2 regions of the Streptomyces sp. NPDC046727 genome follow, and region 2 is predicted to be linked to the other one. Evidence: riboswitches for the same ligand, from Rfam matches in the RefSeq annotation. Region 2 holds a riboswitch; the other holds the start of a gene.

Region 1 (11,537 bases), on a different contig from region 2:
CGGCGCACCTCGAAGACCTTCTCGACCTGCTCCAACGCGATGAAGTCAGCCACGCTCAGCTCCCTGTGCTGCGGTACGAACGAAGTCCCGCCCGCCAGGCCAGCCCCGCCAGCGCGCAGCACACCACCGCCACCAGCGGCGGCGTGAACGCGGTCCACCCCGGCAGGCCCAGCGGATACGGCCGCCCCAGCACATAGGTCGCGGGCAGCCAGTTGACGAAGGCCAGCGGCAGCACGAAGGTCACCCCACGCACCAACTCCTTCGCGAACACCGTCGGCGGATACTGCAACAGCGTCGTACCGCCGTAGGTGAAGGCGTTCTGCACCTCCGAGGCGTCCTGCGCCACGAACTGGAAGGCAGCGCCCGCCACGAACACCGCGCAGAAGATCCCGCAGCCGCTCACCACCATCACCGGCATCAGCAGCAGCCTGCCCGCCGTCCAGTCGATGTCCACCCGCGCCAGCGACCAGCCCAGCACCAGCGCCCCCTGCGTCACCCGGCCGAGGCGCCGGAGCCCGAACCGGTCGGCTGCCACCTGCGCCAGCACCGGCGCCGGGCGCACCAGCAGCGTGTCCAGCGTGCCGTCCCGCACCCGCCGGCCCAGCCGGTCCATCGACCCGATCACCAGGTCCGCCAGCCCGAAGGAGGTCGCGGACAGCCCGTACAGGAACGCCACCTCGGGCAGCGGCCAGCCGCCCAGCGCGTCCACCCGGGAGAACATCAGCATGATCGCCACGAAGTCCAGGAAGGTCGCCGCGAAATTCCCGAACGTGGTCATGACGAACGACGCGCGATAGGCCATCGTGGACCGCACCCACATCGCCGCGATCAGCCGGTACGCCCGTACCCCCTCGGCCAGCCGCCGCGTCCACCTCTCCGGCACCGCCAGGCCCCGCTCAGCCACCCTGCACCACCACCCGGCGCGTCGCCACCGACTGCACCAGACGCCCGCCGCCCAGCAGCGCCGCCGCCCAGCCCGCCTGGAAGAGATACGTCCGCAGCGGGTCGCCGTGCCCGAGCAGGATGTCCGCGGGCGCCTGCAGCAGCGAGGACCAGGGCAGGGCGCGCACCACCTCGCCGAGCGTGCCCGGGAACACGTTCAGCGGCAGCAGCATGCCCGAGCAGAAGAACCCCGCCAGCCATGCCATCTGCACCACACCGGTGCCGTCCAGCAGCCAGAACGCGCTCAGCGCCACCAGGTACCGGATGCCGAAACCGACCAGCATCGCGAGGACGACGGAGACGAGGAAGGCCGCCCAGGTGCCGGCGTCGGCCGGCAGGTACACGGGGAAGCACACGGCACCGAACACGAACGGTACGATCCCCCGGCCCAGCAACTGGAAGAACGCCCGGCCGAGATCGGCGGCCAGCCACCACAACTGAAGATCGGCGGGCCGGTACAGGTCGATCGCCACGTCCCCCGTACGGATGCGTTCCATCAACTCGTCCTCGACGCCGCCACCCCCGATCGCAAGCGTCGACAGAAAGGCCTGCCCGAGCCACACATACGTGACAGCCTGCGCCTGGTCATACCCCCCCAGGTGCGGCTTCTCGCTCCACAGCGCGAGGTAGGTGTAGACGAGAATCAGCCCGAAGACCGTGTTGGTGAAGACCCCTGCCGCAGTGGCGGCCCGATAGGTCGCGTACCGTCGGAACCCCCCTGCCGCGACGGCCGCGTACAACCGTCCCGCGCCCACGCCAGTCGACCTCCTCGGACTGCTCGACACCGAAGCGCAGGAGCCTAGTCCGGAGCCCGGCGGCCGGCCACGCATTTTCCGGTCGGAAGCGTGCCGGAATCCGGGAACGGAACGCCAGGTGCGAGAGTCTTCAAACAGGGGGAGCGCAGAAGCGTACGAGGCGTACGGGAACGTACGACGCGAAACAGGAGTCCGTGCACGACATGAGCGACGAGCCGCAGCCGCAGCAGCCGAACGAAGGCGTGGCCCCGAAACGGCCGCTGCCGGCTGAAGGGCCCGGGAACCGCGGGGGCCGCGAGGAGCCGGCCACCGAGCCGCCCAAGCCGACACCGGAGAGGGGCGCCGGGCCTGAGGGCGCTGACGCGCGCGCCGAGGGCCGGGCCGGCACCGGCCGGCCGGACTCGGCGGCGCAGGACCGGACGACCTCCATGGCCCGAGCCCGCCAGGCGTCCCGCGACGCCCGAACGGAACAGCCGGGGGCGGCAGGGGCTGCGGGAGGCGCCAAGGGGGCGCCTTCCGGCGACACCAGGGGCTCGGCTTCCGGCGCCGCCAAGGGGTCGGCTTCCGGCGGCGCTGCGGCGTCCGGTGGTGGCTCGGTGCCCGGCGGCGCTCCGGTGTCCGGCCGTGGCCCGGTTTCCGGTCGTGGTCCGGCGTCGGGGGGTGGCTCGGGGTCGGGGGGTGCTTCGGCGTCCGGCCGTGGTCCGGCGTCGGGTGGTGGCCGGGGGGCCGGGGGTGCTTCGGCGTCCGGCGGTGCCTCGGTGCCGGGCAGTGGCCCGGGGGCCGGCGGTGCCTCGGCCTCCGGCGATGCTTCGGCGTCCGGTCGTGGCCCGGTGTCGGGGGGTGGCTCGGGGTCGGGGGGTGCTTCGGCGTCCGGCAGTGGCCCGGTGTCCGGCGGTGCCTCGGCCTCCGGTAAGAACTCCGGCATGTCCGGTGGTGCCTCCGCCCCCGGTGGTGCCTCGGCCTCGGGCAAGAACCCCGGTGTGTCCGGTGGTGCCTCGGCCTCGGGCAAGAACCCCGGCACTGCCGGCGGTGGCACGCCCCCCGGCAAGGCCCCCGGTGCCAAGAAGCCCGCCTCCCCCCAGGGGACCGGTGGTGCTGGGCAGGGGCAGTCGGCCGAGAGTACTCAGGTGCTTCGGCGTATCGGGCCGCCCAGGGGACCCGAGGGGGCCTCGGCGCAGTCCGGCAAGGGCGGGCGCCAGGACCAGCCCGGTGACGGGCCCGCCCCCGAGACCACCCAGGTGCTCCGGCGGGTCGGCGCGCCCCGCTCGGGCGAGCCGAAGCCCGCCGCAGGCGCTCCCCGGCCCTCCGTGCCCCGCCCCGGCGGCCAGAACCGCGCCACCGCCGCCAACGCGGCCGGCGCGGGCGGCGCCGCCGCTCCGACCTCCCCGGCCGCCGCACGCGCCGCCCGTGCCGCACGCGCGGCGGGCGCCGCCGGCGCAGCCGCCGGAGCCGGTGCCCAGGCCGCCAAGGCCGGCGCCGCATCCGCATCCGCATCCGCAGCCGCGGCCGGTGCCACACCGCCGCCGGACTCCTCCGACGCCCGGACCACCGCCCTCTCCGCCACCGACGGCGAAACCGCCGGAGGCAACGGCAACGGCAAGGGCAAGACCAAGACCAAGAAGGGCAAGCGGCCCAAGCGGACCGGCTGGCGGCGGATCATTCCGACCTGGCGCATGGTGCTCGGTACCTTCTTCGTCGGCGTGCTGCTGCTCATCGGGCTCTTCTTCCTCGGGTACTCCCTGGTGAAGATCCCGCCCGCCAACGCGTTCGCGACCAAGCAGAGCAACGTCTACCTCTACGCCGACGGCTCCCAGCTCGCCCGCGACGGCAAGGTCAACCGCGAGAACGTCAGCCTCGCCCAGGTCTCCAAGGACGCCCAGCACGCCGTACTGGCCGCGGAGGACCGCGACTTCTACTCCGAGTCCGCCGTCGACCCCAAGGCCATGCTCCGCGCCGGCTGGAACACCGCGACCGGCAAGGGCAAGCAGTCCGGCTCGACGATCACCCAGCAGTACGTGAAGAACTACTACCTGGCCCAGGAACAGACGGTCACCCGCAAGGCCAAGGAATTCTTCATCGCGATCAAGCTCGACCAGAACAAGTCCAAGGACGAGATCCTGGAGGGCTACCTCAACACCAGCTACTTCGGCCGCAACGCCTACGGCATCCAGGCCGCCGCCCAGGCCTACTACGGCCGTGACGCCGCCGACCTCGACCCCGCCCGCGCCGCCTACCTCGCCGCGCTCGTCAACGCGCCGAGCGAGTACGACGTCGTAGCCCACCCGGAGAACAAGAGGGCGGCCGTCGCCCGCTGGAACTACGTCCTGGACGGCATGGTCACGAAGGGCTGGCTCAGCGAGTCCAAGCGCACCGGCATGAAGTTCCCGATGCCGAAGGAGCAGACGATCTCCACCGGCCTCTCCGGCCAGCGCGGCTACCTCGTCGAGGCGGTCAAGCAGTACCTGATCACCAACAACATCATCGACGCCGACCACCTCGCGCTCGGCGGCTACCGCATCACCACCACCATCCAGAAGAACCGGCAGGACGCCTTCGTCAAGGCCGTGGACGACCAGCTGATGTCCAAGCTGGACAAGAAGAACCGCAAGGCCGACAGCTACGTCCGGGCCGGCGGCGCCTCCGTCGACCCCAAGACCGGCAAGGTCGTCGCCATGTACGGCGGCATCGACTACGTGAAGCAGTACACCAACGGCGCCACCCGCGGTGACTTCCAGGTCGGCTCGACGTTCAAGCCGTTCGTGTTCACCTCCGCCGTCCAGAACGGGTCCACCACCCAGGACGGCCGCACCATCACCCCGAACACGGTCTACGACGGCACCAACCAGCGCCCCGTCCAGGGCTGGAGCGGCGGCGCCTACGCCCCCGAGAACGAGGACCAGAGGTCGTACGGCCCGACCACCGTCCGCAAGGCCACCGACCTGTCGGTGAACTCGGTCTACGCGCAGATGGCCGTCGACGTCGGCCCCGCCAAGGTCAAGCAGACCGCGGTCGACCTGGGCGTCCCCTCCGACACCCCGGACCTGCAGCCGTACCCGTCCATCGCCCTCGGCACCGCCACCGCCAGCGTCCTGGAGATGGCGGAGTCCTACGCCACCCTCGCCAACCACGGCAAGCACGGCACGTACACCCTGGTCGAGAAGATCACCAAGGACGGCAGGGACGAGATCAAGCTGCCCGAGCAGCCGGTCAAGCAGGCCGTCAGCCGGGAGGCCGCCGACACCACCACGTCGGTCCTGCAGAGCGTCGTCGAGAGCGGCACCGCCACCGCCGCGCAGGCCGCAGGCCGCCCGGCGGCCGGCAAGACCGGTACCGCCGAGAGCGACACCGCCGCCTGGTTCGCGGGCTACACCCCCGACCTGGCCACGGTGGTCTCCGTCATGGGCCAGGACCCGGTGACGGCCAAGCACATGCCGCTGTACGGCGCCCTCGGCCAGGCCCGCATGAACGGCGGCGGCCCGCCCACCCAGATCTGGGCGCAGTACACGCGTGACGCGCTGAAGGGCAAGTCGGCCGCCGACTTCGACCTCCAGCTCGAAGAGGGTGCCGACCAGGTCCAGGAGCCCCCGGCCACCAGCACCGCCGAGCCCGGCACCGACACCGGCGGCGACGACGGCGGCGCGACCGCCACCCCGACCGCCGGCGGCGCGAGCAGCACCCCGGCCGACGGCGGCACCACCAGCACCCCGACCAACGGCGGCCCGACCACCGACGGAGGCACCACCACCACGGGCGGCGACACGACCGGCGGTGACACGACCACGGGCGGCGACACGACCGGCGGTGACACGACCACCGGCGGCGACACCACGGGCGGCGACGCGACCGGCGGTGACGCGACCACCGGCGGCGGAACCCCGGGCGGCGGCACGACGGGTGCCGGCGGCGCCACCGGCACCGACGGAGGCGCCGGAGGCGGCCCCGGCACCTGACGTGCCCGCGGCTCAGTGACCGCTGGTCGCCTTCAGCCCCACCACGGCGACCAGCAGCAGACACACGAAGAAGATCCGGGCGGCGGTGGCCGGCTCACCCAGCACCACCATGCCGAGCACCGCCGCACCGGCCGCACCGATCCCCACCCACACGCCGTAGGCCGTACCGATGGGCAGGGACTTCGCCGCGTACGACAGCAGCACCATGCTGGCGACGATCCCGGCCCCCGTGAGCACACTGGGCACCACCCGCGTGAACCCGTCGGTGTACTTCATCCCGATCGACCAGCCGACTTCCAGCAGACCGGCGACGACGAGCAGAACCCACGCCATGACAGGCACCTCCGAGACGTAGCGGACCTGGTCCGCGGTTCTTCCTGGGGTGCGTCGTCTTTGCCTTCGACCCGGTACGGCGCGTCTCGTCGGGTTCCTTCCGAACATAGCAAAAGCACGACAAAGAGGGCCGGTGACGATGGTCACCGGCCCTCGCGCGCGTAGCTTCGGAACGTCAGAGATACAGACCCGTGGAGTCCTCCGACCCCTCGAACCGGTCCGCGGCGACGGCATGCAGATCACGCTCGCGCATGAGCACGTACGCCACGCCCCGCACCTCGACCTCCGCCCGGTCCTCCGGATCGAACAGAACCCGGTCACCGGGCTCCACCGTCCGTACGTTCTGCCCGACCGCGACGACCTCGGCCCAGGCCAGCCGCCGGCCGACCGCCGCGGTGGCCGGAATCAGGATGCCGCCCCCCGACCGCCGCTCGCCCTCACCGGTCTCCTGCCGCACGAGAACCCGGTCGTGCAGCATCCGGATGGGCAGCTTGTCGTGGTGGGGAGTGCTGTGCACATTTCTGTTGGCGCTCACGCCTCGAACCTACCTGTCCCGGTCAGTCCCTGCGCCGCCGGGCCCCCAGGGCGAGCAGCCCCACGACCCCGACGACGACCAGCGCGACCGGCACGACCCGCTCCAGCCGGGGCGTGCCCTCGGCATCCACGAACTGCGCCCGGACATCGCTCACGACCCGATTGACCTGCACATACGCCCGCCCGACCGTGTGATCGACATTGGCGATGACCTTGGCCTTCGCATCCCCGACGATGGTCTTCGGATGCACCCGCACCCCGATCTCGTCGAGCGTCTCGGCCAGCACTTCGCGGCGGCGCTTGATGTCCGCCTCGATCTGCGCCGGGGTTCTGGTGTCCGACGTGTCCGCCACCGTACGGCCTCCGAAGTCTCCTGATGCTGTCCCGAACAGTCTGTCAGCTCTTGCTCCCGGCGCACCGCAAGGCCCCCCGGTTACGCTGGCCCGATGAGCGAGCGACTCCAGCCGGGGGATGTGGCCCCCGCCTTCACCCTCCCGGACGCCGACGGCACCGAGGTGTCCCTTTCCGCCCACAAGGGCCGCAAGGTCATCGTCTATTTCTACCCCGCCGCCCTGACTCCCGGCTGCACCAAGCAGGCCTGCGATTTCACGGACAACCTGGAACTCCTGGCCGGCGCCGGCTACGACGTCATCGGCATCTCCCCCGACACCCCGGAGAAGCTGGCGAAGTTCCGCGACAAGGAATCCCTGAGGGTCACCCTCCTCGCCGACCCGGACAAGAAGATCACCGAAGCCTACGGCGCCTACGGCGAGAAGAAGAACTACGGCAAGACGTACATGGGCGTCATCCGCTCCACGATCGTCGTGGACGAGGACGGCAAGGTCGAACGGGCCCTGTACAACGTCCGCGCGACGGGCCACGTGGCCAAGATCATCAAGGACCTGGGCATCTGATCCCCACGTCCGCCACCGGCGGCTCGCACCGTGACCGGTGCGAGCCGCTTTCTCGTTTCCGTGCGTGACCGTCCGATAAACGGTTCGTTACTCCGTACGGGTGGCGAACGCACGCCCGGAACGGAGGGGCTCGATGGGGGCCGGCGCATACACCAAGGAGCGGCTGGAGACGGCGGCTCGCGGGGCGCGGAACTTGTCGGAGGCGTTGGAGAGGCTGGGGGTGGATCCGAGGAGTCCGAGGCGGGACTACATCAGGCAACGGATGAAGAAGCTCGGCGTCGATACGTCGCACTTCGAGCGGGAGGGGGTGAAGTGGACGCGCGAGATTCTTGAGCCGGTCGTCGCCGTATCCACCAGCATCAACGAGGTCGTGCGTCGACTCGGGCTCGAGTCCGTGGGTGGCCACCAGGCCAACATCGCCCGGCGGATCAAGGCGTACGGGATCGACACCTCGCACTTCATGCCTGTGGTCCGAACCGAGCGGATGCGATACAACCAGCGCCGCCGAACCCCTGCGGAGATCCTCGTCGAGGACACGTCGGCGCATGCTCCGCGCGTCCCGAGTCAGCGACTCAAGAGGGCGATGATCGAGTTGGGCATGGAGGAGCGCTGCGCCCTGTGCGGTATTGAGCCGGTCTGGCTCGGCGAGCGGCTCCCCCTGGAGGTCGACCATGTTGACGGCAACTGGCGGAACAACCGCGTCGAAAACCTGCGGTTCCTCTGCCCCAACTGCCACTCGACCACCGACACTTACCGAGGGCGTGGCAAGGGCCGTGCCCGGGCAGGTGTCGTATGAGCAGCGGAGTGCAGTACACGCGCGAGCGGTTGGCCCAGGCGGCCGCGCAGTGCTCGAACCTTGACGAGGTCATCGCCTTCTTCGGCACCCGGCCATACGGCTACCTGCGGGGATACCTCGTGAAGCGATTCGCCCACTTCGGCATCGACATCTCGCACTTCTCACTCACTGGCAGGCAAGCGCGACCCGCGCCGGACGAGCTGCGGGCGGTGGTCGACGAGTCGGCGTCCATCGCCGAGGTGCTTCGCCGTATCGGTCGTACGAACAACGGCAGCCAACGCGCGATGCTTCGCAAGTGGATCGCCGAAGACGGCCTCGACACCGCCCACTTTCTCGGCCAGGCCCATCAGCGAGGGAAGCCGGGTACGAATGCCAAGCGGCCGGAAGCTGTCCTGGTGCGGCACGATGGCGGACACCGGATCGCGACCGAACGCCTCCGGCGCGCGCTCCGTGAAGTGGGCGTTCCTGAACAGTGCGCCAGGTGCGGAGTCGCTGCGGAGTGGCTCGGGAAGCCCATGACGCTGGAAATTGACCACGTCAACGGGGACTGGCACGACAACAGGCGGGAGAATCTGCGTTTCCTCTGCCCCAACTGCCACGCGATCACCAGCACCTGGTGCCGAGGAGGGCGACGAGCGGTCCGTAGCGCCCAGTAGAGTAGGCGAGGCTGAGGGCCCGTACCCCAGCTGGCTAGAGGGCGCCGGTTTAGGTCCGGTGTGTCGTGGGTTCGAGTCCCACCGGGCCCACACATACAGAGGGGCCGTCCATCCGGGCGGCCCCTCTGCGACTCTCAGCCCAGCAGCTCCCGCACCACCGGCACCAGTGCCCGGAACGCCTTCCCCCGGTGGCTGATCGCGTTCTTCTCCTCCGCGCTCAGCTCGGCGCACGTGCGCGTCTCGCCCTCCGGCTGGAGGATCGGGTCGTAGCCGAAGCCGTTCGTGCCGGCGGGGGCGTGCCGCAGGGCGCCCAGCAGCCGGCCCTCGACCACCCTCTCCCGCCCGTCCGGCAGGGCGAGGGCCGCCGCGCAGGCGAAGTGGGCGCCGCGGTGTTCGTCCGCGATGTCCGAGAGCTGGGCCAGCAGCAGGTCCAGGTTGGCTTTGTCGTCGCCGTGGCGGCCGGCCCAGCGGGCGGAGAAGATGCCGGGGGCGCCGCCCAGGACGTCGACGCAGAGGCCGGAGTCGTCGGCGACGGCGGGAAGGCCGGTGGCCCGGGCGAGGGCGTGGGCCTTGAGGAGGGCGTTCTCGGCGAAGGTGACGCCGGTTTCCTTGACGTCGGGGATGTCGGGGTAGGCGTCGGCGCCGATCAGTTCGTGCGGGAGTCCTGCTTCGGCGAGGATCGCCCTCAGTTCGGTGATCTTTCCGGTGTTGCGGGTGGCGAGGATCAGGCGGGTCATGTCCGTCAGTATTCCTCGCCGCGCGGCTACAGCTCCGTCTGGCCCGCGCCGGTCAGTGTGCGCAGGTCGAAGGTCTGGGCCATGGTGCGGTAGCCCAGGTCGCTGGGGTGCAGGTGGTCGCCGGAGTCGTATTCGGGGCGCAGTCGGCGTGGGTCGTAGGGGTCGCGGAGGGCCTTGTCGAAGTCGACGACGGCGTCGTAGATCCCGCCGGCCCGGATGTCCGCGTTGACCTGCTGGCGTACGGCTTCCCGCTGTGGGGTGTAGCCGCGGTGGCCGTTGAAGGGCATCAGGGTGGCGCCGATGACCTTGAGGCCGCGGGCGTGTGCCTGGCGGACGAGGGTGCGCAGGCCGGTGGTGATGCGGTGGGGGTCGGCGAGCCGGCGGTTGCGCAGGATGTCGTTCACGCCGAGGTCGATGACGACGACCTTGGTGCCGGTGCGGGCGAGTGCGTCGCGGCCGAAGCGGCCGAGGCCGCTCTGGTTCTCGGCGGGTCGGCCGAGTCCGTCGGCGAGGACCTGGTTGCCGCTGATGCCTTCGTTGACGACGCTGTAGCGGGGCAGTTGCTGGCCGCTTTCGAGGGCGCTGCGCAGGCGGCCGGAGAGGATGTCGGGCCAGCGGTGGTTGGCGCCGACGGTGGACGTGATGCCGTCGGTGATGGAGTCGCCGAAGACGACGACGGTGCCGGCGGCTTCGTTGCTGAGGACGTCAAGGGCTGTCAGGTAGCGCCAGTACGGGGTCTGTTCGGTGTACGGGCCGCCGGTGGTGTCCTCGGTGCGGTCGCCGGTGGCGACGTACGACGTCTGCCGGGCGTGGGGGTGGTAGGTGACCGGGCCGGAGGGGGTGGGGGAGTAGGTGGTGACGAGGACGTCGGTGTCGTGCGGGATGGTCAGGCGTACGGCGTCGCTGACCGTCTGTCCGCCGGCGGGTATGACCACGCTGGTGCTGCCGTTGAAGGTGAGGCGGCGCATCGTTTCCGCGTCGGCGGCGGCGGTGCCGTCGCCGGTGGAGAGGGCGACGGTGGCGTGGGTGAGGGTGAGGGGTGACTGGCCGTAGAGGTTGGACAGCGTGACGCGGGCGCTGGTGCCGCCGGCGGTGGTATGGACCACGTTGCGGACCGAGTGGCCGGCGAGGCCCTGTGTCTCGGTGCCGGGTTCGCCGCCGACGGGGGCGGTGGCCCAGGCGCCGACCCAGGTGCCGGTGGAGGCGGGGGCGGCGGAGCCGCGGTGCGGGCGGGTGTCGGCGAGGGTGCCGCGGGGGGTTCCGTCGTCGGCGGCCACGGTGATGTATATGGCGGCGGACAGCAGGATGACCAGGGCGACCAGCGCACCGAGCACCCCGTAACCATGACGCTTGGTCACGCTTGTGTTGTTCTCCTCGGGAGATGGGAGCCCGAGGCTCCGATCTTGCTGCGTCCATGATGCGTCATGGGCCGGGGAGATCTGACAGGACCCTGCCACTGCTCCCGTTCAGACAGACGCCGGGAACTCCTGTTCCGTTCCGGGAGTCGGTCAGGAAGGGACAATTGTGTGCGGGATCACCGAACGGGTGGAGCTGATGGAACCTACCGAGACGGGAACACCGGCACGGGTGGCGTCGTACCGGACGATGACGGCGTTCACCCCGGCCGACGAGGAGCGTCGGCGCGGGGTGCGGCGGATGAAGCTCACGGCGACGGGCCTGCTGCTGTTCGTGGCGGTGGTCTACGTCGTGGCGAAGGCGGTCGGGAACGCGGGGGCCGGGGAGTGGGCGGACTATGTGGCGGCGGCGGCCGAGGCGGGCATGGTGGGCGCGCTCGCCGACTGGTTCGCGGTCACGGCTCTCTTCCGGCATCCGCTGGGCCTGCCGATCCCGCACACCGCGATCATCCCGACGAAGAAGGATCAGCTGGGCGTCTCGCTGGGCGAGTTCGTCGGGGAGAAC
Region 2 (11,537 bases):
CGCTATCCGGCTATGGCTGCGCCGGTAACCCGCCGGACAGTCCCTAGCCGGGCAATACGAACTTCACCGACCGGAAGGTGACATCATCCGGCGCTTGGTCACTGCCTGGCTTGAGGACGACCTTGGGGGTACCCGTGCAGTCGTCAGTCTCGAAGATCTGGGCATTGGCCCTGGTACTGGTGTTCTGAGGCGCGAATGCATCCGCGTATTGCTCCCCAGGTGCGATTTCGGCGACTTGCTGGATGAGGACGCATTCGTTCAAGGGGGGCTGTTCCGGCAGGCTCGCGCTCTCCGCGGCCCCGGTTGAGGTGTTGGTGTACTTGTAGTTGAGTCCGAGCTCGTCCTGTGCGTGTGCGGCGGTGGCGGATGGGAGGGCCAGGGCGAGGGCGCTCGTGATGGCGAGCAGCGCGGAGCGCAGACGCATGGGGGGTCCCCTTCGGCGGGCTGGTGTGGGTGAGATGCCCCCATGATGCTGGCATCCGGACGGGAAATACGCCGATAGGGCCGTCCATGGGATCAATCCACTCGCCGGTGTGAATCAACGGGCGTCTAGCGGTCGTTGCCATGGCAGGACAGCGACCGCCGGGAAGGTGCCGGGGGAACAGGCCCCGGCCGGGCTGGAAGTCTCGGCGCTGCGGCCGCTGAACGTGCTGGCGATCGCGGTTTCGGCGATCTCCCCGACGACCTCGGTCTTCCTCGTCTACGGGACCGGGCTCGCCTCGGCCGGCACCGGTGTGGTCTACGCCTTCCTCATCGCCGCGGTGATCGTGCTGGCCATGGCGGTGTGCTACGCAGAGACCGGTTCGCTCTTCCCGTCCGCAGGCGGTGCCTACACCATCGTGCACCGGGCGCTGGGACCGTTGTGGGGCGGGCTGGCGACCGTGCTCTTCCTGCTGCTCGGGCTGGTGACCACGGCTTCGGTGTGCACCGCCGCCGCGACCTATCTGTCCGGGCTGGTGCCCGGTGGGCTCCCGGTCGGCTGGACCGCGCTGGCGATGCTGGCCGCGATCACCGCGCTCTCGATGGGCCGGATCGCACCGGCGAGCTGGGTCGCGACCGCCATGCTGCTCCTCGAACTCGCGGTGATCCTCGCCTTCACCGGTTGCGCCCTGGCCCACGACGCCCCGGACAGCCATCCGTTCACCCACCCGGTCGTACCCAGCACGTCGGGGCTGATCGCCGCAGTAGTGCCCGCGCTGTTCGCCTTCAACGGCTACGACTGGCCGCTGTACTTCGCCGAGGAGGCCCGCGGGCCGCGGCGCGCGCTGCCGCGGGCGGTGGTGTGGGCGGCGGGGGTGTCGGTGACGGTGGAACTGCTCGCGGTGGCGGCGGCCACCTTCGCCGTACGGGACGTCGGCCGGACCGCGGCCGACGCCTCGCCGCTGTCGCTGATCGCCCATCAAGTGATGGGGCCGACGGGAGCGAACATCCTGCTGGCCGGGGTCGTGGTGGCGATGTTCGACACCGGGCTGTCGGCCAACCTCGGCTACGCCCGCGTCTACTATGCGGCGGCGCGCGACGGCATGCTGCCCGGGCCGCTGGGGCGGTTCTTCGGGCACACCTCGCCGCGCTCCCGGGTCCCGGTGTACGGCTTCGTATTCCTTCTCGTGGGCAACGGCGCCCTGTGCGTCTTCAGCTCACTCAACGACCTGATCACCTTCACCGGTGTCGTGATCGTCACCGTGTGCCTGCTGGTCGCGGTGGCGGCGCTGGTATGCCGGGTCCGTGCGCGCCGGGTCGCCCCGAGTGGTCGGCCTCCGTTCCGCATGCCGCTGTGGCCGGTGCCACCGCTGGTCGTGGTCGCGGGCGTGGCCGTGGCGCTGACCCAGCAGTCCGCCCGTGATCTGCTCATCGTGAGCGTCGTTTGCGTGATCACCGTCGCCGGTTACGCCGTTGCACAACGAGCGGGTGGTGCGGGAGGCGGCCTGCGTCAGTAGGGTGAGCGCCCTTCCGGTTGTCGCTCGGGCGTGATCAGAACTCCATGCGGTGTTCTTCAGACACGCTCGTGCGGCCCGGCCAGCGCACCCGCAAGTTGCGCGTATGCGTCCTTGGCCTGGGGTGTCTGGCCATGGACCAGGTGGAACGACGCTTCCGTCATCAAGCGTGCCGCGGTGGTGTCCGAGGACATGGAGCGGGCACCTGCGGCGGCGATGCAGGCGGCGGCGGTGCGCAGGGCAAGGTCGACGGTGGCTGCGCGGGTTGCGAGCCGTTCGTCGATCGCTTCGCCGGGTGGTTGTGCGTCGATCAAGGCGTAAGCGCGGGAGCGCAGTTGGTCGGCCCGGAGCTTTGCGCTGTCGGCCCAGGCTTTGAACGTCTCGTACTGGCCGAGGAACTGGGTGGTTGCCCGCAGGGATCCGAAGACGGCCGGGTGGGTGTTGGCGTTGTGGTTCAGGTAGGTGCGCAGCCAGTCCGCGTGCTGGGGCATGCTCACGACCTGGTCGGGTCCGACGGGTACGTCGTTCAGGTCGATGGCGACGGCGTGGGTGGCGTGCATGCTCCACAGGGTGTGCCGGTGTACGGCCTGGGGCGAGTCGAGGTCTTCGGCCGGGAGCAGGGCGAACAGGATGCGGTCGCCGGGCGCGATCGCGCCGACCAGGACGACGTCGGCCAGCCCCCAGCTGGTGAGCCAGGCGATGCGACCGTTCAGCGTCCAGCCGCCGCCGGTGCCGGGTGTGGCGGTGATGGCGGGCGGTCCGGGGCGGGCGAGGTGGGAGACGGCATGGCCGCTGAGGGTGCGGCCGGTGAGCAGGGGGATGAGCCACCGGTGCCGCAGGGCCTGGTTGTCGCTGGCGGCGACCGCCCGGACGGGTTGGTGGTGTTGGGCGTAGACGAACCAGGTGGCGCCGTCGGCTGCCGAGATGATCTCCGTCGCCTGCCGGAGCAGGGCTGGGGCGCGGGTCGCCAGTCCGAGAGCTCCGGCTGTGGCGAGGGCGTCCAGATGGCCGCGCGGCACGCCCTTGCGTGCGGTCTCGTCGGCGCGGGGGCGCAGCAGTTCGTCGGCGACGCGGGTTGTCCCGGCGAGCACCTCGGTGTCGTCAAGGCTCGGGACCGTCGGTCCGGCCATCAGGCGTGCGCGTCGGTGGCCAGGGTGGCGAACTTCTCCCCGAGCGGCCTGATGATGTTGCGTTCGACCTCGTAGTAGCTGGTCAGCGCGCTCATGGGGGCGCGGCGCAGGTGCCAGCGGCCGGTCAGGTTGCAGCCGATCTCGCGGCCGGCGAAGGCGCCGGTGGCCCAGCCGTCCTTCTCGTCGTCCAGGGTGCGCTCGACGCGGAAGTAGTTGAACAGGCTGGTGGCTGTGGTGCGGACCGTCTCGTGCGGGTCGTCCGGGCGCGGGTCGGTCACGCCGAACCAGCACTCGGGTCCGTCGGCGTCCTTGACGTAGGCGTCGTTGAAGCCCAGCCAGGGCCAGATGAAGGCGATAAGACCGGCCTTGTCGGTGGGACAGTCGTCCACCGAACAGTCCGGGGGCACGAGCTCAGGGTCGATGTAGAAGCGGCCGAGCCAGGTGGGCAGCCAGAGGTAGAAGGGGTAGGAACTGTTGTCGGACAGCAGGTAGCTGTTGGCGTTGGAGTGCAGTTCGTTTCCGGCCACAGGGGTGAGGCGGACGCCGTATTCGGGAATTGCGAAGCGGACGCTGATCACCTCGTAGAAGGCGCGGATGTCCCGAAAGTATTCGGACAACGCATCGTAGGCGGAGGGCGCTTGGGCAAGTACGTCGGTCCTGAAGATCACGTGGTCTCCCGTTGTCACGACGGCCGCTTGGTTGTTCACCCGATGTTCCATCTCCTGTGCAGAGCGGTAAAGAGTGACAAGTCGGATTGGCTCGAACCGGGTGGGGTGACGCGTGGGCGGTGTAGTCGTGATCGGCGCGGGGGTGGGAGGCTGCTATGCCGCCTTCCGGCTGGCGGCGGGCTCGCAGAGCGTGACACTGTACGAGAGCGGATATCGGGTCGGCGGCAGAATCTGGTCCGTTCCGGTGCGCGGCGGAGGGTGGGCGGAACTGGGTGCCATGCGACTGAACAGGGAAGCTGCGCCGGTGATGGCACTGCTGAATCATCTGGGCCTGGCCGACTCACTGACACCGTTCCATTTCGACCGGCCGGAGAATTTCGTACTGGCGCGGGGAGATCGGTTACGCCAGCGGGATTTCGCCAACGCGGTTCGCATTCCGTACGCGGTGAGAAGGCGAATTCATGAGACGGATGCGGGCGGGTTGACGCTTCAGGCGGTGGAGTCGGCGGTGCCGGGATTCGGACGGCTTCGGGAGACGTACCACAGGGCGGTGCGGGAGCGGCGGCCCGCCGAGGCCGCGTCGGCGCGGGCCCGGTACCGGACAGCGCGGGGAACAGCAGTTGTGCAGGGTGAGCCGCTGGGGAAGGTCTCCTGGCCGCAGGTCCTCGCGGCGGCATTGGATCGGGAGGCGTTGAGGCTCGTCGCGGACACCGGTGGATACGACGTACACGCGGGCGGCGCGGCCGAGTGGATCGACGTCCTCTTCCACACCCCGCCACAGGCCGAGTACGTCACGCTCTCCAGCGGGATGCAGTCGTTGCCCAGGGCCTTGCACAGCGCTTTCGAGCAGGCCGGCGGCCGAACGCTCCGGGGCCGTCGGCTGTGCCGGATCGCCTTCTCCGACAGGGCCGGCGGTCCGTACGAGCTGACCTTCGCATTCACGGACCGTACGGGCCGGGACACCGGACTTCGGGAGCACGTACGGGCCAAGACAGTTGTCCTGGCGCTGCCGCAAGGCGCTCTGCGCCGTATCCAAACCGAACCCGGGATCTTCGGCCCCTTCTGGCACGGCGATCTGGAAGCGGTCGAGCCGGTGCGTGCCGCGAAGCTGTTCCTGGCCTACGACGAGCCGTGGTGGCGCGCGTGCGGCGTGGAGACCGGGCGCAGCACCACCGATCTTCCCCTGCGGCAACTGTGGTACGCGCCCGGAGGGGCTTCCCGGCTGCTGCTCGCCGCCTACCCCAGCGGCCCGTCCGCTGAGTTCTGGGATCGCTTCGGCGCGGACCCGCCGTACCACGTGCCCGGCGGCGCGGACACGTTCCGCGGAGGGCCACCGGCCCCGGCTGCGGCCGTGGCCCACGCCCACCGGCTGCTGTGCCGCATGCACCGGGTGCGGGCGCGCCCGCCGGCGGCAGCCTGCTGGCAGGACTGGGGGCGCCCGCCGTACTCGGCGGCCTGGCACATATGGCGGACCGGCCAGGCCACGGAGGAGGTCGCGGCCCGCATGCGTGCCCCCGCACCCGGAGGATCCCTGTACGTCGTCAGCGACTGCTGGACCTCGGACCCCGGTTCGATACCCGGCACCCTCGGCTGCGCCGAACAGGTCCTGCGGGACCACCTCGCGCTGCCCCGGCCGACCTGGTCCTCGTGAGCCCCGCGCCTCACCCACCGCCCACAGCACCGCTCAGATGCTCAGCCCAGGAGGAATCATGACCGCGTCCGCCTCCGTCGTCGAACCCGACATCACGAAGCTGCTCGACCACCTCGCCCGACACCCCGCACTCGCGCGCCGGCTAGGCGGAGCCCGGGACCAGTGGTCCGCCCGGGAGATCGGCGACGGCAACGTCAACCTCGTCTTCGCCGTCCATGGCCCGGACGGAGCCGTGTGCGTCAAACAGGCCCCGCCGTACGTGCGTGCGGCCGGCCCGAGCTGGCCCCTGACACCCGAGCGCGTCCTGTTCGAACACCGCGCCCTGGTCGAACACCGGCGTCACGCCGGCCCGTACGTCCCAGAGCCCCTGCACGTGGACCCGGAGGAGCATCTGCTCACCGTGGAGTACCTCGAAGGGCACACGGTCATGCGCGGCGACCTGACGGCCGGCGCGCGCTACCCCCATTTCGCCGGGCAGGTCGCCCGCTATCTCGCGCACACTCTCTTCTTCACCTCGGACCTCGCCCTGCCCGCGGGGCGCAAACGGGAACTGGCGTCACTTTTCGAGACCAACACGGCCATGTGCCAGATCATGGAGGACATGGTCTTCACCGAGATCTTCCTGCCCCACGCGCGCAACCGGTGGACCAGCCCGGAACTCGACGGGGACGTACAGCGTCTCCAGCAGGACACCGAGCTGAAACTCGCCGTGTCCCGGCTGAAGCAGCGCTATCTCACCTCCCGCGACGCGCTCCTGCACGGAGACCTGCACACCGGCTCGATCATGGTCTCCGAGGATTCCCTCAGCGTGATCGACCAGGAATTCGCCTGCTACGGCCCCATGGGCTTCGACCTGGGAACCCTCCTGGCCCACCTGCTCATCGCCTACTTCGCCGCCGGCGCGCGCGGACCGGACCGGGCCGCCCAGCAGGACTGGCTGCTGTCCGCCGTCGAAGAGGTCTGGGACGGCTTCCGAACGCACTTCACCGAACTGTGGCGCAACCACGCCGACGGCGACGGCTACCCGCCCGCCCTCTTCACGGGGGTCGCCACCAAGGCGTTGGAGGCCGAACGGCAGCGCTACCTCGATGAGTTGTTCACCGACACTCTCGGATTCTGCGGCGCCGAGATCATCCGCCGGGTCGTCGGCTTCGCCCGCCCCGCTGACTTCACCACCATCACCGACTCCGCCCACCGCGCCGCAGCCGAGCGGCGAGCACTCGCGCTGGCCCGAACCCTGACGACCGCGCCAACCGCTTACCGCTCCGCAGCCGAACTCACCGCGGCCGCGCGAGACAGCTGACACATCGCCGGCAGAGTCACGGCACGAGCGAGCGCGGGGCACATCCAGGGCACGCGAGCCTGGGAAACGGCGTTGATCCGTGAGAACTACCGAGAGGAGTTTTACCAGGTCAACGCTCATTTCACCGACAATCCCGGGTAAGCGCCCTCGCGCTTCCCATCGTTGCACGAGTGGCAGGGACGACCCAGAGGGGTCCGGCAGCAAGCCCGGCCGCCCCGTCATGCGTGCGCGATGCGCGAGCGGACGTTACGACATGAGGTGTCACGAGCGGGGGTGTCGCAGGTTCGAATCCTGGCGGGGCGCAACGCACCACCGCTCTGACCGGGGGTTCATCCCCTAGGGAGGGGGCCCTACTCGGCCTCGGACGCCTCGTCCGGGGCCGTTTGTGCAGTCCGTGAAGCACACCGATGCTCTCGCCTCGCCGACGGTGACCCCGCCCCGCCTCTGGTTCAGCTCGTCGAACAGGGAGACATCACACGACCCAGGGGGCGAGTGCCGCAGTAGGACTCACCGGATGTTGTATCGCCCTCAGGCCCACAGCGCTGGGCGCTGTGCGACGGCGTCGCGGACGTGTCCCCGCAGTCCTGGGCTACCGGGAGTCCGGAACTGCTTCCGGACATGGAGACCCGATCCATGCACGACCTGCACCACGAACTGCTCACCAGCCAGCGGGAGATGACCACGCGCCTCGCCACCACCAGGCCCGAGCCGGCCACCATCCAACCGGGCAATCCGTGGCACCAGGCCACCGCCGCCACCGAACGCATCCTCCAGCACCTCACCCACGGCGACGAGCACACCGCCCAAGGACAGTTGGTCGCGCTCGGCACACCACTGGACCTACTGCCCGTCACCGCACCGACGGCGCTCAAGGCCGAACTCGAACAAGCCGCGACCGTCTTCGAGCGCGCCACCCGATCCAGCATCGCCGCCGACCTCGACAGCACCCGCGTGCTCCGCCGCAGCATCCAGACGATCTGGCGCGACAGGCCCCGGGACAGGGACGGGGCTGGGTTCGCCACGCTCCTGGACGCCGCACTCACCTCACTGGCCCTCGCGATGCACGGGCACCGCACCCGCCAGCACGCCCAGCAGCAGGCAGCAGCCGGGCAAGCCCTCGTCCACCTACAGATCGCGTACGCGCAGGTCTCCGGACCAGTCCTGACGGGCCTTGCGCAACGCTCTCCCAGCCCCCAGACCAAGCGCCGCTTCGCCCACCACCTCCAGGAAGCAGTACCCGAGCACGGAGAGCGCATCCTGGCCGACCCCGCCGGGACGCACTGGCCTCCGTGCTTGCCGAGGCGGAGACCGCAGGACACAACGCGGCCACCGTCCTCGACCAGGCGCTCGGACAGCGCACCGTGTACGATGCCCGCAGCCCCGCCCGTGCACTGACCTGGCACATCCGCCGCCTCGGTGAGCGCCACGCGCCCAGTCCCCGAGCCGCGGCAGCCAGGGCCCGCAGCGCCCTGCCACTCCGGTCCTCCCCGCGGCAGCAACGCCGTCGCCGCAGGCGTCGCAGCGCAGCGGAGATACAGGATGGCCTTGGCCTCGGCCAGGTTGGCGGCGAATCCGTACGGCTCCCACAGGTGCCCGTTCCAGCGTTCGATGGCGCCCAGTCTTTCAGCGGCTCGTCGTCCATCCTGGCGTTCCTCGCATCGCTGGGAGCTGTCTCAGGAGGCCAGCGGCCATGGTGGGCCGTTCGGGTTCCCGAGCCGGACGACCTGCTCGTCGCGGGCGACAGTCACGCCGAACGCAGCGGTGTTCGGTGAGCCGTATTCCTCCCGTCGACCGCCATGGGGAAGAAACAGGCGTCCGGCGCCGCGAGCTGTGCCATGAAGGTCGGCCCGGAGCTGGTGAGGACCTCCGGCCCGCGTAGGGCGGCGAGCCAGTCCTCGCGTACGGCCGAGAGGCGCGAGGCGGGTGAGGGTGCGCAGGGGAAGCACGAACGGGACTGGGCCGGTGAGGTCGGCCATACGCTCCGTGGGACCGGTTGCCGCCGACACCGCGATCCACTGGATCAGCATGGTATTGCCCGAGCCCGCGACGCTGTGCAACAGCCCCCGGTCGTGGCCGGACAGCGCCTGATCGGCGGGGGCGGAGACGGGGGAGGCCGGCGGCGGTCCGAAGTCCGGTTCGTCCCCGTGGCCGAGCACATCCACGCTGAGGTAGGCGGCGTCCAGTGGCCAGCGATCCGGCGAGTCGCCGTGTGAGCCGGCCGGGGGCGGTGCGGGTGTGGCCATGGCCCGGCGGCCCGGACGGCACATGTGATGTCGAGGTGTCGGACGAGGTGGTAGCGTCCCGGCGGAGGCTCGATCGTGCCTGCCCCGGACGAGATGTGCGCCGTACCCGGCCCGCCAAGACGACGCACGCGCGGAGACATCGTGGACAGTGGAACACGTCGTATCGACTTCGCCGGCGTCCCTCCCGTGCCACGTCCTCTGGACGTGCGGTGGATTCACGGCTCGCCGTCGGCCAAGCACAACACGGATCCGGACATCCAGGTCCACGCCTACGACGACCACACGTTCATCCTGCGGCAGAACATGGCGGTCCATTACGAGGCGCCGTTCCTGTTCCTGCTGTGCGGCAACGAGCGGGCGGTGCTGATCGACACCGGAGCCACCCCGTCCCCTGAGTTCTTCCCCCTGCGTCAGGTGGTCGACGGGCTCCTCGCCGACTGGCAGGACCGGCATCCCGGGGACGAGGACTACCACCTCCTCGTGCTGCACACCCACGGGCACGGCGACCACATCGCGGGCGACGGCCAGTTCGCGGACCGCCCCGGCACCACCGTGGTGCACGCCGATCGCGCCACGGCATGGCGCTACTTCGGGTTCGACAAGGATCCGGACGCCGTCGCCCACGTCGACCTCGGCGGCCGGGTCTTGGAGTGCCTGGCCACCCCGGGCCACCACGAGGCGGCCGTCACGTATTACGACCCGGCCACCGGCCTCCTGCTCACGGGGGACACCGTCTACCCCGGCCGCCTCTACATCCAGGACGTTCCGGCCTTCACCCGCAGCATCGAGCGACTGATCGAGTTCGCCGAGCGCCGGCCCGTAACCCATGTGCTCGGCTGCCACATCGAGATGACCACCGAGCCGGGTGTGGACTACCCGGTCCGCACCACGTACCAGCCCGACGAGCCCCCGCTCCAGCTGACTGCGGCGCACTTCCGCCGGATTCGGGACGCGCTCGACCGACTCGCTGACGACGGCTCCTGGAGCGCCCACCGCGACTTCGTCCTCTGCCCCCACTCCTGAGTGGCCCGGGACGGACCGGACCGCTCAGGGTGCGGATCCTTGGCAGCATTGGCCCGCATGCAGCGAGCCCGGTGTCGGCGGCGCGGCCTCCGGCTGGGGAGTCTCCATGGGGGGCAAGCCGCGATGCCCCCTCCAGGCTCCAGCAACAGAACGTGCTGTCGATTGAACGGCGGTGCGACTGCATGCACGCCCCCTCCGGAAGGACGAAACGTCTCCCGGATCTGGACATCAATGCGCTTGGTTCGGTCGTCCAGGTCCAAAATCTGTACGGACAGAGCCACGATCTGAGCGGCAACGTCCTCGCCGGGCAGCGCTGTGTATTGCGCTTGGGCAAGCCTCCAGAGCGGTGACAGCGACCCTGTCCGCCCCGCGGACGCCACGGCTCGCAAGCCAAGCCGTCAGCCTGGTCCGGCCTCGGGCCGGATAGCGGCAGCCGTCTGATAGCCGGTCAGCAGGGTCGAGCGCGCCCTTGTGGCCCGAATAACTGAAGGTGCGCTCCAGCACTGGGAAGACTCCTGTGAGCACGTTCCGTAGCCGGTTGATCATCCGTACACGGTCAGCTACGAGGTCCGACCGATGCGCAGTCAGGAGCGTAAGGTCGGCCGCGAGCTGGGCCGGCACTTCGATAACCGCGAAATCACGGCGGTGACGGACTGACTCGGCGATGACGTAAGCATCGCGGTCCTCGGTCTTGGCCTGGCCGCGGTAGGCACCAGCCATACGGTTGACCGTACGGCGAGGCACGTAGACGGCCTTCTGGCCGTGGGCGGCGAGGAGGGCCAGCAGCACAGTGGAGGCAGAACCAGAGATGTCCACCGCCCAGCGGACCTCACCGGCCAGGTCCAGAATCTCGCCGAGCGCGGTCAGGATCGCTGTCTCATCGTTTCGACCTCTTTCGACCACAGGGTCGCTCCGGTGTCGTCAACCACTGTCGCCCAGTGATGGCCCTTCCCCGCGTCAATCCCGCACTCGCCCTCCTCGTTGCGCAGTTCTGCCGGGCCCGAGGAACACCCCTCTGTCTGCTCCGTAAATAGCGACCGCAACAAGGCGCGCACATCTCAATCAGCAGCCAGGGCGCCCCGGAGAACCGGACGGCCACTCCTCAGGAGCCACTACGGGCAGGCCCTACTCAGCCACATCCGGCCCTCCCGGGCCACCCAACAACTTACGGAGTGGGCGGCGGTGGGGAAGCTGGTGCCGTCGCCGACGGAGGACCAGCTCGCCGTGTCGGGACTTCTCACCTCAAGGAACCCTGCCCCCTTCGGCGCCCGGCGCCTGATGGGATCTCTTGGTCAAAGGGCTAGGTGCGGACGGCAGCGTTCCAATCTGCGCCGCTGACCGTCCCTGATCCGGTGCTGAGCGCCGGCGCCTTGAGGTGGGCTTTACGCGGCACACGGAACTATTGCACCCTCACTCACTGTCTGACAGGGAGTCGGGCCCGTCAGGGCCGAAGTGCGTGAGAGAGGGGCAGGTCGTGGGACGGCGCAAGGGCGGCATAGGGATCACACTCGTCACGGCTGCGATGCTGGTGGGCACGAGTGCCTGTGGCGGGGGCGGCGGTGACAAGGCGACCGGGGACGACGCG

Evidence for each region. Region 2 has a riboswitch for guanidine ahead of ABZ937_RS18555 (MBL fold metallo-hydrolase). Riboswitches for the same ligand answer to the same signal wherever they lie in the genome.
Region 1: linked by a shared signal. The riboswitch ahead of ABZ937_RS09610 (SMR family transporter) and the one ahead of ABZ937_RS18555 (MBL fold metallo-hydrolase) in region 2 are both predicted to bind guanidine.

The regions. Positions count from the first base shown of each region.
Region 1 covers NZ_JBEYYR010000006.1:143,886-155,422, forward strand. Annotated here, with positions in the region: gene ABZ937_RS09590 (ATP-binding cassette domain-containing protein) at 1-59, opposite strand, end outside; gene ABZ937_RS09595 (ABC transporter permease) at 56-904, opposite strand; gene ABZ937_RS09600 (ABC-2 family transporter protein) at 897-1,697, opposite strand; gene ABZ937_RS09605 (transglycosylase domain-containing protein) at 2,825-5,647, shown strand; gene ABZ937_RS09610 (SMR family transporter) at 5,660-5,980, opposite strand; guanidine-III (ykkC-III) riboswitch at 6,029-6,101, opposite strand; gene ABZ937_RS09615 (co-chaperone GroES) at 6,156-6,515, opposite strand; gene ABZ937_RS09620 (DUF3618 domain-containing protein) at 6,538-6,867, opposite strand; gene bcp (thioredoxin-dependent thiol peroxidase) at 6,961-7,428, shown strand; gene ABZ937_RS09630 (HNH endonuclease) at 7,562-8,224, shown strand; gene ABZ937_RS09635 (HNH endonuclease) at 8,221-8,880, shown strand; tRNA gene ABZ937_RS09640 (tRNA-Leu) at 8,896-8,970, shown strand; gene rdgB (RdgB/HAM1 family non-canonical purine NTP pyrophosphatase) at 9,015-9,617, opposite strand; gene ABZ937_RS09650 (SGNH/GDSL hydrolase family protein) at 9,644-10,975, opposite strand; gene ABZ937_RS09655 (DUF445 domain-containing protein) at 11,172-11,537, shown strand, end outside.
Region 2 covers NZ_JBEYYR010000013.1:106,682-118,218, reverse strand. Annotated here, with positions in the region: partial or broken gene ABZ937_RS18595 (IS5 family transposase) at 1-28, shown strand, start outside; gene ABZ937_RS18590 (hypothetical protein) at 44-424, opposite strand; gene ABZ937_RS18585 (APC family permease) at 591-1,937, shown strand; gene ABZ937_RS18580 (acyl-CoA dehydrogenase family protein) at 1,994-3,064, opposite strand; gene ABZ937_RS18575 (hypothetical protein) at 3,064-3,681, opposite strand; gene ABZ937_RS18570 (FAD-dependent oxidoreductase) at 3,845-5,383, shown strand; gene mtnK (S-methyl-5-thioribose kinase) at 5,442-6,686, shown strand; gene ABZ937_RS18560 (hypothetical protein) at 7,305-8,081, shown strand; guanidine-III (ykkC-III) riboswitch at 8,991-9,058, shown strand; gene ABZ937_RS18555 (MBL fold metallo-hydrolase) at 9,134-9,952, shown strand; partial or broken gene ABZ937_RS18550 (IS110 family transposase) at 10,156-10,941, opposite strand; gene ABZ937_RS18545 (L,D-transpeptidase) at 11,475-11,537, shown strand, end outside.